2 regions of the Pantoea stewartii genome follow, and region 1 is predicted to be linked to the other one. Evidence: riboswitches for the same ligand, from Rfam matches in the RefSeq annotation. Region 1 holds a riboswitch; the other holds the start of a gene.

Region 1 (7,389 bases):
GGCATGGGTTTCCAGCATTTCACGTAGCTCAAACAGCTTTTCCGCATACGTCTGCGAAAACTTTTTCATCTGCCAGTGGCCGCGTTTGACCGGTTCCAGCAGGTTGTAGCGCATAAAATGCAGTAAGAATTCGCGCACGGCCACCGGGCTGACATTGGCCTGCTTTGCCAGTTGCAGCTCGCTGAAGGTATCGCCGGGCTGCAACTGTCGCTGATTGATCAGATCGAAAAAACGCTTTTCAACCAGACTGGCCTGTTGATCAATCGGCGGCATCACCGCGTTCAGGCTGTCCTGCGCCTCCGGCGCGCGCACAATAACCCAGCTGTCTTTGACTTTTTCCAGCACGCCTCGCTCATGCAGATAACTCAGCACATGACGCACGGTCGTGCGGCTGACCGTGAACATTTCGGCCAGGGCGGCCTGCGGTGGTAGCGGTGACTGAACGTGGCCCTGGGCGATGCTTTCCAGCATATGGTTGATGACGTTATGGCGTAAATTTTGGCTGCGGCTCATGCGGGGGCTCCGGTTTTTTATGCATTAAAAACCATTGAAGGCCCAAAAAAGCCGTTCTGGTTCACAAAGTGAGAAGAGGGGAATACGGTGCCGCAGCCAGATTCGCCATAACTGCGCTTTTGATAACCGGAGAGGGGCCATGACCATTATGAAAGCCTTAGTCATCGCAGAACCGCGTTCGCTGGTCTGGGCTACACGCCCTCAACCCCGGCCTGCCGCGACTGAAGCGCTGCTTAAAATCGTCAGCGCAGGCATTTGCGGCACCGACATTCATGCCTGGGCAGGAAACCAACCCTTTTTTAGCTATCCGCGAGTCCTCGGCCATGAACTCTGTGCGGAGGTGGTGGAGACAGGGGCTGCCGTTCACGATTTAGCCGCAGGACAGCGGGTGGCACTGATTCCCTATCTCTCCTGTTTTGAATGCGATGCCTGCCGCAGCGGTAAAACCAACTGCTGCGAAAACATTTCGGTGATGGGTGTCCATCAGGATGGCGGCTTTAGCGACTATCTTTGCGTACCGGCAGCTAACCTGCTGGTGGTGGACGATCTTGCGCCAGAAGCCGCAGCGCTCATTGAGCCTTTCGCCATCAGCGCCCACGCGGTGCGGCGAGCGGCGGTGGCGCAGGGCGAGCAGGTGCTGGTCGTGGGGGCGGGGCCGATCGGCCTGGGGGCTGCCGCCATTGCCGCTGCTAACGGCGCGCAGGTGGTGGTCGCGGATACCAGTGATTACCGCCGTCAGCACGTCAGCCAGCAGTTGGGCCTCTGTGCGCTCAATCCGGCTGATGCGGCGTTTATAACCTCACTGCGAAACGAATTTGATGGCAGGCTGCCGTTGAAGGTGCTTGATGCCACAGGCAATCCTGCGGCGATGAACGCGGCCGTGAGCCTGATTCGCCATGGCGGAACAGTCGTGTATGTCGGTCTGCATAAAGGGGATTTGGTGATTCCTGACAGTGAGTTTCACAAGAAGGAGAGCACGATCATGGGTAGCCGTAACGCCACCCGTGAGGATTTTGATCGGGTGCGTGAACTCATGGCGGCCGGGACGTTACGTGCCGATATGATGCTCAACCGGCGTTTCGCGTTTTCGACACTGGCAGAACACTTTGAGGCGCAGGTCATCAACAATCGTGCGTTAATTAAGGGCGTTATCGATTTTGATCGCTGAAGCCGGAGACAACGGGGTGCGCTGTCTCCGCACGCGCTACGCCGTTCCGGAGAGCGACTGGAAAAAGTGGCGACGCACGGCGTCGGCATCCACGCCCAATGCGATGCGTTGTCGGGGCAAATCGCGAAAAGGGTTGTGACGGGAAGCCAGCGTGCTGATCTGGCGCACCGTCTGACCACAGGCGATGCCTTCGGTAATCACCCGCAGTGGGCTTTCCACCAGCGTAAATGCCTCGGGCAAGCACAGCCAGGATATCGTCAGCGTGTCATGCAACGCCATTCCCGCAAATCCTTCCTTCTCAAGACTGTACGCCAGATAAGGGCGGCAGATCGCCCGCAGGATCGGCTGTTGCAGTTGATGCACCTCATCGCTATTGATCAACACTTTATGGGTAACATCCAGCGGGATCAGCATAACCGGCAAGGCCGAGGACAGGACCTGATCCGCAGCATGAGGATCCTTCCAGATATTAAATTCACTGAACGGTGTCACATTCCCGCTGTGGCCATCGGTACCAAAGGCGCCGCCCATGATGACCAGTTCTTTGACCAGCGGGATAATATCCGGTGCCTGATTGATGGCGCTGGCGATATTGGTAAGGGGACCGATTGCCACCAGCGTAATGACGCCGGGATTAGCACGAACGCTGTCGATAATAAACTGCACGGCACCGGGCGCGTCGTCGCTAAACGGATTATCAAACGCATCCCCTAAACCGTCTTCACCATGCAGCCTGGCTGGTGCGCTCGGTTCCCGTGCCAGCGGACGGGCGCAGCCGCGGTACACCGGCACGTCAATCGCCATTTTCTGGCAAAAGAGCCGCGCATTTTTCACCGCCTGGCCCACGGCAACGTTGCCGAATACCGTGGTAATGCCCAGCAGATGTTGCGTCCGCGCGGCATAGGCCAGCGCAAAGGCATCATCCACGCCGATATCAGTATCAAAAATGACAGTGCGCAAAGGATTCTCCAGAAAGCGTGAGCGCCTCACCCGGGGCGACAATCGTTGTGTGGGCGCGGCAAGCGTAAAAGCCGTCATTTATTTAAGCGGAAAACGGAAAAAGGGGAAACCTGAATTCTCCCCCTTTTAAGGCTACCCGCGTCGGGTTTTTGACACAGCATGTCAGCCGCACATCACGGGCGCGCGTTCACATGGTCTGAGTTGCCAGTCAGAAAAAGGCATCGTATGATTGCCTGCGCAAGGTGATGGCGTTCCACCTTCCCCAACCGCCAGCAGGTTTCCCCTGCGGCTGATGACGCCTGACACTATCCTTTATCCTTTCGTGGGAGCGGGAGCGTCAGGTGCCGGTATTTGCTGACCCTCCACCGTCTTCTGCACAATGCCTGTTAACGGGAGTATAAGATGTTAAAACCGCTATTCGCTGTGATTGTGGGCGGCAGCGTAGGTTGTGTACTGCGTTGGTGGTTCGGTATGCGTTTCAATGCGTTTTTCCCCAATCTTCCACCGGGTACGTTGCTGGTGAATCTGATTGGCGGCTTTGTGATCGGGGGGGCCATGGCCTGGTTTATTAAAAATCCCCAGCTCGATCCCGCCTGGCGGTTACTGATCATTACAGGCTTATGTGGCGGGCTCACCACGTTTTCCACGTTTACCGCAGAATTAATGACCCTGTTGCAGTCCGGAAAATATCTCTGGGCGATGAGCAGCGCGCTGGTGCATGTCATTGGCTCGTTGCTGATGAGTTTTGCCGGTTTCGCGCTGATTAACCTGTTGGGTTAACGCCGCCGCGAAACCGGATGCCATCAGTCCTGCAGACACTGAGCGATGAAGCTGGCGGCGTGCAGGGCGCCCTCGGCTGAAATCGTGTGGCCAGTCTGTGGCTCAATCAATGCCTCGACCGGAACCGCCGCGGCTTTCAGGCGGGCCGCGGCTGACTCACTTTCGCTGACGGGGATCACCGCATCAGCCCGGCCATGGATCAGCAGGGCTGGCGTATGCGCGAGTGGTGTCAGTGGGCCGTCAAAGGCCAGTCGGCCGGAAAATGCCACCACGCCCGCCAGAGGATAACGGCCAGAGGCCAGTAGATCTAGCGCCATGATCGAGCCCTGAGAAAAGCCCACCAGGATGACCTTCTCCCAGCATTCTGCCATATCATGCTGCGCCATCAGGTCACGCAGAACGCGGTCAAACGCCTCACGAGCTTCGCGAACCCGCCCTGGACGGTTTTCCGGCGTAATGCCCGCCAGACTGAACCACTGATAGCCCATGCCCTGTTCAAAAGCATAAGGCGCATCCGGTGAGGCAAAGACCACATCGGGTAACAAGGTTGCCCAATAATCGCCGACAGGTGCCAGATCGTCGCCGTTACTGCCTACGCCGTGCAGAAAAAACACCAATGCTTTTGCCATGCCGGTTCCTGTAAAAGTTGTGTTGTCTGACAGGTATTTGAACAGTTACACCGGTTAACGTCAAAATCAAACTGACCGCCGGGAAGGCCGCATGTCGTTCAGGAAAAGGCAAACATTACGTGCCGTCTCCCTTTCCCTGTAACGTAAAACCTGCTTGACTGAAACGTCACCGCTTGCCGTCTGGAGTTATGCATGTCGTTGTTTACCCTGAGCACGTTATCCGACATTCCCGCCGCTGAATGGGATGCGCTGCTGCCTGATGATCAGCCTTTTTTGCGCCATGCCTTTTTGCTGAGCCTTGAAGACAGCGGCAGCGTCAGGCCGGCACGGGGCTGGCAGCCAGCCCATCTGGTCTGGCGTGAGCAGGGTGAACTCTGCGCCGCGCTACCCGGCTACCAAAAAAGCCATTCACAGGGTGAATACGTGTTCGATCACGCCTGGGCCGATGCCTGTCAGCGAGCCGGTATCGCTTACTATCCGAAATGGCTCGGTGCCATTCCCTTCAGCCCGGTAACGGGCGCGCGCGTGCTGGGCAAATCCGATGCCGCTATCCGTCTGCTGTCGAGGCTGCCAGACTGGCTGGAGCGCCAGACGTTGAGTGGCGCGCATATCAATTTCACCGACTCTCACGCTAACGCGCTGCTGGCGGAACAACCCGACTGGCTGGCGCGGCTGGGCTGCCAGTATCACTGGCACAATCGCGGCTATCGCGACTTCCAGGACTTTCTGGATACGTTGATGTCACGCAAGCGCAAACAGCTGCGCAAGGAACGGGAGCAGGTCGCCCTGAACGGCTTTGAATTTGACTGGTATCGCGGCGATCAACTGCGTGAAGATCAATGGGATTTTGTGTACACCTGCTATGCCAACACGTACGCGGTGCGTGGTCAGCGTCCTTATCTGACGCGTGCCTTTTTTAGCTTACTGGCCGCGCGTCTGCCGGAAAACATTCGCGTCGTCATTGCCCGTTTGCAGCAGCAGCCCGCAGCGATGGCTTTTTACCTTAAAGACGGGGAAAGCCTGTATGGCCGCTACTGGGGCTGCCTGGCGGAATTTAACCAGCTTCACTTCGAAACCTGTTTTTATCAGGGGATGGATTTCGCCATCGCCGAAGGCCTGCAACGCTTCGATGCGGGCGCGCAGGGCGAACACAAGCTGGTGCGTGGTTTCGAACCGCAGATTACCCACTCCTGGCACTACCTGTGTCATCCCGGCCTGCGCGCCGCCGTTGACGATTTTTTGCAGCAGGAGCGGCAGGGCGTTCACCTGTGGGCCGAGGAAGCCCGGGACGCCTTGCCCTACCGACGCGGCGACTAGTCCGCCCCGACAAACCCGCCGGTCTGGTGTTGCCAGAGCCGGGCATACAGGCCATTTTGTGCCAGCAGTTCCTGGTGGCTACCGATTTCGACAATCTGGCCGTGTTCCAGCACCACCAGCCGGTCCATTTTTGCAATGGTGGACAGACGGTGAGCGATGGCAATCACCGTTTTACCCTGCATCAGCGACTCCAGGCTTTCCTGAATCGCCGCTTCCACCTCTGAATCAAGGGCGGAAGTGGCTTCATCCATGATCAGAACCGGCGCGTCTTTCAGCAACACGCGCGCAATGGCTATACGCTGACGCTGCCCGCCAGATAGTTTTACGCCGCGCTCACCGACATGCGCATCCAGCCCCGTCCGGCCCTGTGAATCCGACAGCTGCGGGATAAATTCGTCGGCGCGGGCGCGACGGATAGCCAGTTGCAGTTCTTCCTCGCTGGCATGGGGCCGGCCATAGAGCAGATTTTCGCGGATAGAGCGGTGCAGCAGCGAGGTATCCTGGGTGATCATTCCAATCTGGCTGCGCAGGCTTTCCTGCGTCACCTCGGCAATACACTGACCGTCAATCAGGATGCGCCCGCCGTTCAGGTCGTAAAGACGCAACAGCAGATTGACCAGCGTCGATTTTCCGGCACCGGAAGGTCCAATCAGGCCAATCTTTTCCCCCGGTTTAATGGTCAGGTTCAGGCCATTAATCACCTGCCGCTCGCCACCATAGTTAAAACGGATGTTGTCGAAGCGAATCTCCCCCTGCGTCACTCTGAGCTGTTTCGCCTGGGGCGCATCCTGCACGCTAAGCGGTTGGGAAATGGTGTTCAGTCCGTCCTGCACCATGCCGATATTTTCAAAAATGCCGTTCACCACCCACATCACCCAACCGGACATATTAACCAGACGGATAACCAGGCCGGTCGCCAGGGCAATGGCACCGACGCTAATCAGCGATGCGCTCCACAGCCACAGCGCCAGGCCGGACGTGGCGACAATCAGAACGCCGTTCAGCGTCGACAGCGTCAAATCCATGCTGGTTACCATGCGGTTAGCCTGCTGCGTTTTGTCTGTCTGCTCCTGAATCGCCTCACGTGCGTACTGCCGCTCCAGGTCGCTATGGGCGAACAGCTTGATGGTAGCGATATTGGTGTAACCATCCACAATCGTGCCCATGAGTTTCGAGCGCGCTTCTGAGGACACCACGGAACGGGCCTTTACGCGCGGCACAAAATAGCGCAGCGCCGCGCTGTAAAGCACAATCCAGATAATGAGCGGAATCATCAAACGCCAGTCCGCTTCGGCGAACAGCACCAGCGCCGTCGCGGCGTAGATCAGCACATGCCAGATGGCATCGACCAACTGCACCGCAGAATCGCGGAGCGAGTTGCCGGTTTGCAAAATGCGCTGCGCAATCCGGCCCGCAAAATCGTTCTGGAAAAAATTCATGCTCTGACGCAGAACGTAGTTGTGGTGCTGCCAGCGAATCATGCTGGTCATGCCGGGATTAATGCTCTGGTGAACCAGCATATCGTGCAGCGCAATAAACACCGGCCGCAGTATCAGGGCGACGCAGCCCATCCAGAGTAAGGTTGGCCAGTTATCGTGGAACAGCGTAGCCGGGGTGGAATGGTTAACCAGATCAATGATGCGGCTCAGATAACTGAACAGCGCCACCTCAATGAGCGCGCCCACCAGCCCCACCACCAGCAGTGCGGCGAAGCTCGGCCACACCTGGCGCAGGTAGTAAAAATAAAAAGGCCAGACCCGTGAGGGCGGCATATCGGTGGGGGCATCCTGAAAAATATTGATAAAACGTTCGAAACGACGATACAACATACAGTTACTCTTTCCGTTCGATAAGAATTACAGCTTAGTGCATGTGTACGCCCGATTAAAAAAAGGATTCTCTATGGATATCACTCTGCGCGGCCGTGAACCGCATGATGCAGCGGCTTACCAACGGCTTTACGGCCATCCGGCGGTGTTCCCCTGGACGCTGCAATTGCCGTTTCCCAGCGTCGCCACCTGG
Region 2 (7,389 bases), on a different replicon from region 1:
GATTGAAGCCACAGCAGCTGCGTCAGCACTTATCTGCAAGGCGTCAGCTGCGATAGTGAGATCTCTTACCTGACATGCCAGCTCTACCAGTGAGTCAAACTCCTTATCGACTACCGAGTCGGAATTAAAATCACCAAGGCTGATAAAGAGGGATTGTTCTCTGATAAGAGGATCGATGTTGGCGTCAGACTCTGACTCCCATGTACCCATAAATGCTAAGTAGTTGAATAAATCCGTGCTGCCCATGCTCATAGTCTTTCCTGTATGAAGTTAGAGGATATTAAAATCGGCAGACACGAAAAGTCAGCCGACAGTTTATTAAAAAGAAGGGTTTTCATTAATTCAGGAAAATCATTTAAAATTAAAAGTTTAAATAAATTTAACATTTAATTTTAATGGTTAATTAAAATTTAAATAAAAACAGTAATTTAATATTTTTTTTCTGTTTTTTCAGGGTTTATTGCAAATGAATATTCATCTTTTTTTAAGCGTTGTCAATGGTGTCTTATAAATATTTCTTTTGTTTTGGTGCGCTTTCATCTGTGGCTTTCAGGTGCACAATGAGAGGCATAAATAAATAAGAGGGAGCAAACTGATTTAACATTCTTAGGAATGTAATTTTAATCGCCACAGATCGCGTTTATTTGACTTTAGCTGAGGGAATGTCGCTCCATCGCGTGGTCCAGGCCGGAGACAACATTTCCCGTTTCATCCGCCATTCCGTATCAATGCCCTGACCCGCAAACCACACCCGTCCCAGACCTGACTGGTTAATGCCGTCCAGCACCTTCATCAGCTGCGCGCTGTTCGCCCGCGGCCGGTTGTCGTCAAACAGATTAAGCTGACTGACACCGTGAGGGGTAAAGTCATCGAGCATGACGCCGGCCTTCATGTACCGGTGGCCATCTTCCCAGATGCGATCCAGCGCGCGCATGGCCACGCCGATGATATCGCGCGTATCCTGCGTGGGCAGGGTGAGTTTTTCACCGGCCGTATTGCCATAAAACGTCTCTCCGACGGCGTGCGGTGAGGTCCGGACAAACACGCTGATGTGCCTGCAGTACTGTCGTTCGCCCCGCAGCTTTTCAGCGGCGCGCGTGGCGTACTGGCATAGTGCCTGCTTCATTGCCACTTTTGTGGTGATGCGGGATCCAAAACTGCGGCTGCAGACAATCTGCTGCTTTGCCGGCGGCATCTCCTCGAGCGGAATGCAGGCCTCGCCGTTCAGCTCGCGCACCGTTCTTTCCAGCACTACCGAAAAGTTCTTCCGGATGAAAGCGGGGTGCGTACGCGCCAGCTCGAGCGCGTTAGTGATGCCGAGCAGGTTCAGCTTTTTACCAATTCGCCTGCCCACGCCCCAGATTTCCTCCACGGGCTGGCGCATCAGGAGAGCCTCTGTCCGCTTAGGGTTTCCAGGCGTCAGCGCCAGTACGCCCCTAAACTGGGGCCACTCTTTCGAGGCCCACTGGGCTGATTTGGCCAGCGTTTTGGTCGGGCCAATGCCTGCGCCAATCGTCAGTCCGGTTCTGGCCAGAACGTGGGCACGCAGCCGGTGGCCGAAGTGCTCGAAGTCCTCACAGCCATCGATGCCCGTAAGATCGAGAAACATTTCATCAATGGAATACTGTTCGACTTTGGGCGTCATATCTTCCAGAGCAGACATGACGCGCTGGCTGAGGCTGTGATTTATGTGGAATGCAATTTAAACAAAAAAAATCAGTTACCATTCCTCTGAAGTTTATTTTCTGAACAGGAATTATTCAGCCTTGAACTACCTCAGTATGCTTACTGACAGGGGGGAAGGTTGAGGGTGGTAAGACATAGTCGGAAAATCGATTTCCCCGCCAGGATTTAATCTGCCACGCTTACTCTGAAGCCCTCAATCGGGCAATGAGTCTTATCCCTTACCCACCCCAATGCAGGAAAAATGATGATAAAAAAATACAGGATCCCGGGACTGACCGCGGTGGCGTTTCTTCTTATCAGCACCCTCGCCGGTGCCGCAGAGGAACGCTGGACGTTTGACGGCGATATCCACAACAATTCCCTTGCTGTCAGTCCCGATGAGAAAACGGCGGTGGCGTCCTACAGTGAGCGCTCTGAGGTGGTGGTCTACGACCTGGCTGCCGGGAAAGTCAGAAAGGTGCTGAAGGGATACGTCACGCCCCGCAATGCGCTTTTCTCCCCCGACGGGAAGGCCGTATATCTTTCAGACAGCAGCCTCGGCGTGGTCAGAAAAATCAGCACCGGGACGCTTGATGTGGAGACCTCGCTGCCGCTGGGGCCCGGGGCATTCGGCACAGCTATCAGCCGTGACGGTCAGCGCCTGTATGTGAATAACGAGGCCGCCAGCACGCTCTCGGTGTATGACCTGACGCACAACCGGCCCGTTGCGGTCGTGACGGGTTTTGCCCAGCCCCGTCAGGGCATAAAAATCAGCCCGGACGGCAAAACCGTCTACGTCACTAACTTTAAGGGCGATAAAATTACCCTGGTTGACGCCGTAACGGGCGAGATTCGCGGCGAGATAACAGGCTTCAGCAAGCTGCGCGCCATTTCAGTCAGCGCCGACGGCCGCACACTGTACGCGGCTAACAGCGGCAGCAACACCATCGCCGTGGTTGACACGCAGAAGCTCGCCATTACGGCAACCATTCCCGTGGGGCAGGATCCTTACGGTGCCGCCCTGACGCCGGATAACCGCTATGTTTACAGCGGCAACCTGGGCGACAACAGCCTCTCCGTTATTGATACCGCCGCCGGTAAGGTGGTCTCCACCGTTACCGGACTGGATGCGCCCCGTCAGGCCATCGTTTTCAGCAAAGACGGTGCCCGCGCGTGGGTGCTGAATAAAGACCTCAGCATTGCGGTCGTTGACCTGAAACAGAACCGCGTCACGGCCACGATTAAAAGCCCGCCGCAGGCCTGATTCAGTCCTTCCCTCACTCCGGCGGTGTGACGGTCCTTCCCGGAGTGGGAGAGTCTAACCACTTTTACTGGTTTATTTTAACTGAATAACCTGTTTTAAAGATTTAACCCGACGTGCCTATACTCTTTCTGTCTACTCAGGAGATTACGGCATGAACGATAAAATATTTACCCTGCATAACGGAGCGCGCCCGCTGAGCGCGCTGAGCAGCCCGAAAGAGGCCATACGTCAGTTCACGCCTAACTGGTTCGCCGCGACCATGGGGACCGGTATCCTGTCTCTGTCTCTGGCGCAGTTCCCCTGGCCGGTTCCGGGATTACGCCTCGTCGCCGAGGGACTCTGGATGTTTAACATCTTCCTGTTCAGCGTCTTTGCCGTGATGTATCTGGCCCGCTGGGTGATGTACTTCGGTGAGGCAAAGCGCATCTTTGGCCATTCAACGGTGTCCATGTTCTTCGGCACCATCCCGATGGGCATGGCCACCATCATCAACGGGCTGCTGGCGTTTGGCCTCCCCCGGTGGGGGGCTGACGTCATTCCCGTAGCGCACGCCCTGTGGTGGCTGGACGTGGCGATGTCGCTGCTGTGTGGCGTGTGTATTCCCTACATGATGTTTACCCGGCAGCAGCACAGCATTGACCAGATGACCGCCGTCTGGTTACTGCCGGTCGTGGCCGCCGAGGTTGCGGCAGTCAGTGGCGGCCTGCTGGCACCGCACATTGCCGACCCCCACGCGCAGCTCGGCATCATTATTACCAGCTACGTGCTGTGGGCGTACTCGGTGCCGGTGGCGCTGAGCATCCTCGCCATCCTGCTGCTGCGTATGGCGCTGCACAAGCTACCACACGAAAGCATGGCGGCCTCAAGCTGGCTGGCACTGGGGCCGATTGGTACCGGCTCGCTGGGGATGCTGGTCATCGGCGGAGATGCGCCCGGGGTGTTTGCCGCGGCGGGCATGCCGGAAATCGGTCATATCGCGCAGGGCGTGGGGTTCGTTGCCGGCATTCTCTTCTGGGGCTGCGGCCTGTGGTGGATGCTGCTGGCCACGCTGATAACCGTGCGATACTTCCGTGAAGGCATTCCGTTCAATCTGGGATGGTGGGGCTTTACCTTCCCGCTGGGCGTGTACACGGTCGCCACGCTGAAGCTGTCCACCCTCGTTGACCTGGCGTTCTTTAAAGGCTTCGGTGCGCTTCTTGTCGTCATGCTGGCCGCCATGTGGCTGCTGGTCGCGGTGAAGACGGTGCGCGGGGCATGGAGCGGGAAACTGTTTGTTTCCCCCTGTCTGGCAGGCCTGGACCGGAAGCCGTGAGTGAAACCTGCACGTCGCTGCTGGACCCGTTTTTACGCGAGGAACGCCTCGCGGCAGTCACCGCGCCGCACGTGGCCGCGCTGAATCGCTGGGTCAGCGGGCTGCGTCAGCACGGCGTGGAGCTGCCGTGGTTTGATCCGGCCGACGGCGGGACCGGGGCCGGACTGCTCGTCCTGCTGCAGTCGCCGGCGCGCAGCAGCCCGTCACCCCGGTTTGTGTCGCGGGATAACCCGGGGCCGGCCCAGCAGAACCTGGGGCGGTTTCTGGCGGAAGCCGGTATTGCGCGCCGGGACAGCGTGCTGTGGAATACGGTGCCCTGGGTCAGCGACGGGCCGCAGAAACGGCCCTCAGCGGCGGACATCCGCAGCGGCTGCGCCTGGCTTGAGGACGTGCTGGCGTATCTGCCCGCGCTGCGCGTGGTGGTGCTGGCCGGTGCCGTAGCGGCTCAGGCCCGCGGGACGGTCAGTCATCAGTGCCCCGGCGTCACGGTGCTGAAGATGCCTCACCCCAGTCCGCTTTCACTTTGCACAAGCCCGGCGGTGCCGGAAAACATCCGCCGGGTGCTCCGCGAAGCACGCGCTGCGCTGGCGGGCTGAGGGTGCCAGCAGAATAATACTGACAGGCTTTCCGTCTGGCTCTATACTCAGAGTACAGGGTGATGGCGTTCCACCTTTCCCAACCGCTCCGTTCCGGAGCTGATGACGCCTGATGTGACTCTTGATTTTCAGGAGGTGCGTCAGGCCGTCCTTACTTTCCTCCCGGCCTGCGTACTTCCCTTTACGGGGAGAGACCCTTGATACACGTTTTTGGCCACATCAATCCTGACAGCGACGCCATCTGCACGGCGGTCGTCACCGCTCACTGGCTGACCGGGCGCGGCATGGACGCCCGCGCATGGCGTCTCGGCGAGGCTAACCGGGAAACCCGCTTTATCTTTGACACCGCCGGTCTTACGCTGCCGCCGCTGCTCGCTATTCCGCTGCAGGATGAACGGGTGTGGCTGGTCGATTTCACCGAGCCGGCGCAGGGGCCTGACGACCTGCTCCGGAGCAACGTCGTGGGCATCACTGACCACCACCGGCTGGGCGGGCTGATAACGCAACTGCCGCCGGAGGTGCATATCCGCCCGGTTGGCAGCAGCGCCACGCTGCTCTGGCTGCTGATGGACGCTGAAGCGCGCCGCACGCTGCCCCCGACGCTCGCCGTGCTTCTGCTGGGCGCACTCCTGAGTGACACCGTGAATCTTCGCTCGCCGACCACCACCGAAGACGATATCCGTTCGGCGACCGAACTGGGCGTGCTGTCCGGCGTAAACCGCAGAGCCTTCGCCCGTGACCTCCTCACCGCCAAAACGGACGTCAGCGGCCTCAGCGCCCAGCAGCTGCTGGGCAGGGACCTCAAGGCCTTCGTCATTGCCGGCACCGACGTGCGCATTGCCCAGATTGAGGTCAGCTCACCGACACAGGTTGCCCCCGTGATGGACGACCTGCTCGCTGCCCTGGCGTATCTGGCGGACCAGTCGGGTGCCGGGCTGACGGTGCTGATGTTGACCGACATTCGCGCCGGGTTTTCAACGCTTTACTTCGCCGGGCGGGAGAGCGTTAACGCGGCCTCCTGCTCCGTACCGGGCATGCTCAGCCGCAAAAAACAGCTTCTGCCGTGGCTTGAGTCCCGCCTTAACCAGAACGGGAGTTCATTATGACCTGCTACACCCACGCACTGATACTTGTGAACGACAAAGACGACGGCACCCTCCTGCTGAAACGGGCGGTCGCGCTGGCGCAGCCGCTCGGCATGAAAATCACCCTGGCCCACATCAGCGACGACTACCGGGAAATGAACTACGTGTCCGACAGCCTGATGGACGACGTCGTGTCGGAAGAGGTGCTGAAAGCCAAAGCGTTTATGAGCGAGCTGGCGGCCTCCGTGCCTGAGGCGGTAGACACGCGGGAGCTGGTGACCATGCGCCGCTTTGAGGACGTGGAGAAGTGCATCAATGAGCTGGGCGTGGACCTCGTGCTTGCCGGGCACCGCAACCGCTTTATGGGAATGCTGACGTCCCGCTCGGCGGAATACATCAACCACCTCACGGTGGATGTGCTTATTACTCACCTGAATGACTAAACCGGGAGAAACGCTATGCACTTTACACTGGATAACGTGACCGCCCGGGAAATTCTTGACTCTCGCGGCAACCCCACCGTTGAAGTTGAGGCCCGGACCCCGGACGGGATGATGGCACGCGCCTCGGTGCCTTCCGGGGCCAGCACCGGGTCGCGCGAGGCCGCAGAGCGCCGCGACGGTGACGCACAACGTTTTGGCGGCAAAGGCGTGCTGGATGCCGTCAGGGCGGTTAATACGGAAATCTGCGAAGCCGTGCGCGGCCTGGACGTGCGCGAGCAGCGGCAGCTGGACAACATCATGCTGATGCTGGACGGCACGGAGAACAAGAGTCGCCTGGGTGCCAATGCCATTCTGGGCGTATCGCTGGCGGTGGCCCGGCTGGCGGCACAGGCCTCGCACGAGCCGCTGTGGCGCTACCTGGGGGGCCTGCAGGCGAATCTGCTGCCCGTGCCGTGCATGAACATCATCAACGGCGGCGTGCACGCCCGCGGTCAGGGCGCGGACTTCCAGGAGTTCATGATAGCGCCACACGGGGCTCCCACGCTGCGCGAGGCCGTGCGTCAGGGCAGCGAGGTCTACCAGGCGCTGCGCCAGATCCTGCTGGACAAAAAACTCTCAGCGGCAGTGGGCGACGAAGGCGGTTTTGCGCCCGCCGTGTCGTCGAACCGTGACCCGCTGGCGTTTATCGTACAGGCGATTGAGAAGGCGGGATACAGGCCCGGAGAGGACATCAGCATCTGCATGGACCCTGCCTCAAGTGAGTTTTTCGCTGACGGTCAGTATCATCTGCGCACCGAGGGCAGCGCGCTGAGCGCGGCGGAAATGACGGCATACTACGGCGAGCTGATGGACCAGTTTCCGGTCATCCTGCTGGAAGACGGCCTGGCCGAGGACGACTGGGCGGGCTGGAAGCATCTGCACCAGCAGCTTGCGGGCAGGGCCGAGCTGGTTGGTGACGACCTGTTTGTAACCAACGTGAAGTACATCCAGCGCGGCATTGACGAAAACCTCGCCAGCGCCGCGC

What was found. A riboswitch is a leader RNA that binds a small molecule or an ion and turns the genes downstream of it on or off. The one in region 1 is predicted to bind fluoride.
Region 2: another riboswitch for fluoride. It lies ahead of G5574_RS23295 (DHHA2 domain-containing protein); the one in region 1 lies ahead of crcB (fluoride efflux transporter CrcB).

Annotation. Positions count from the first base shown of each region.
Region 1 is NZ_CP049115.1:2,650,025-2,657,413, reverse strand. It holds gene G5574_RS12695 (GntR family transcriptional regulator) at 1-513, opposite strand, end outside; gene G5574_RS12690 (zinc-binding alcohol dehydrogenase family protein) at 653-1,681, shown strand; gene G5574_RS12685 (nucleoside hydrolase) at 1,718-2,641, opposite strand; fluoride riboswitch at 2,874-2,950, shown strand; gene crcB (fluoride efflux transporter CrcB) at 3,044-3,421, shown strand; gene G5574_RS12675 (alpha/beta hydrolase) at 3,445-4,050, opposite strand; gene G5574_RS12670 (GNAT family N-acetyltransferase) at 4,243-5,367, shown strand; gene G5574_RS12665 (ABC transporter ATP-binding protein) at 5,364-7,196, opposite strand; gene G5574_RS12660 (GNAT family N-acetyltransferase) at 7,270-7,389, shown strand, end outside.
Region 2 is NZ_CP049117.1:63,578-70,966, reverse strand. It holds gene G5574_RS23320 (hypothetical protein) at 1-252, opposite strand, end outside; partial or broken gene umuC (translesion error-prone DNA polymerase V subunit UmuC) at 641-1,696, opposite strand; gene G5574_RS23310 (YncE family protein) at 1,931-2,929, shown strand; gene G5574_RS23305 (TDT family transporter) at 3,081-4,241, shown strand; gene G5574_RS23300 (uracil-DNA glycosylase family protein) at 4,238-4,837, shown strand; fluoride riboswitch at 4,887-4,956, shown strand; gene G5574_RS23295 (DHHA2 domain-containing protein) at 5,035-5,943, shown strand; gene G5574_RS23290 (universal stress protein) at 5,940-6,365, shown strand; gene eno (phosphopyruvate hydratase) at 6,381-7,389, shown strand, end outside.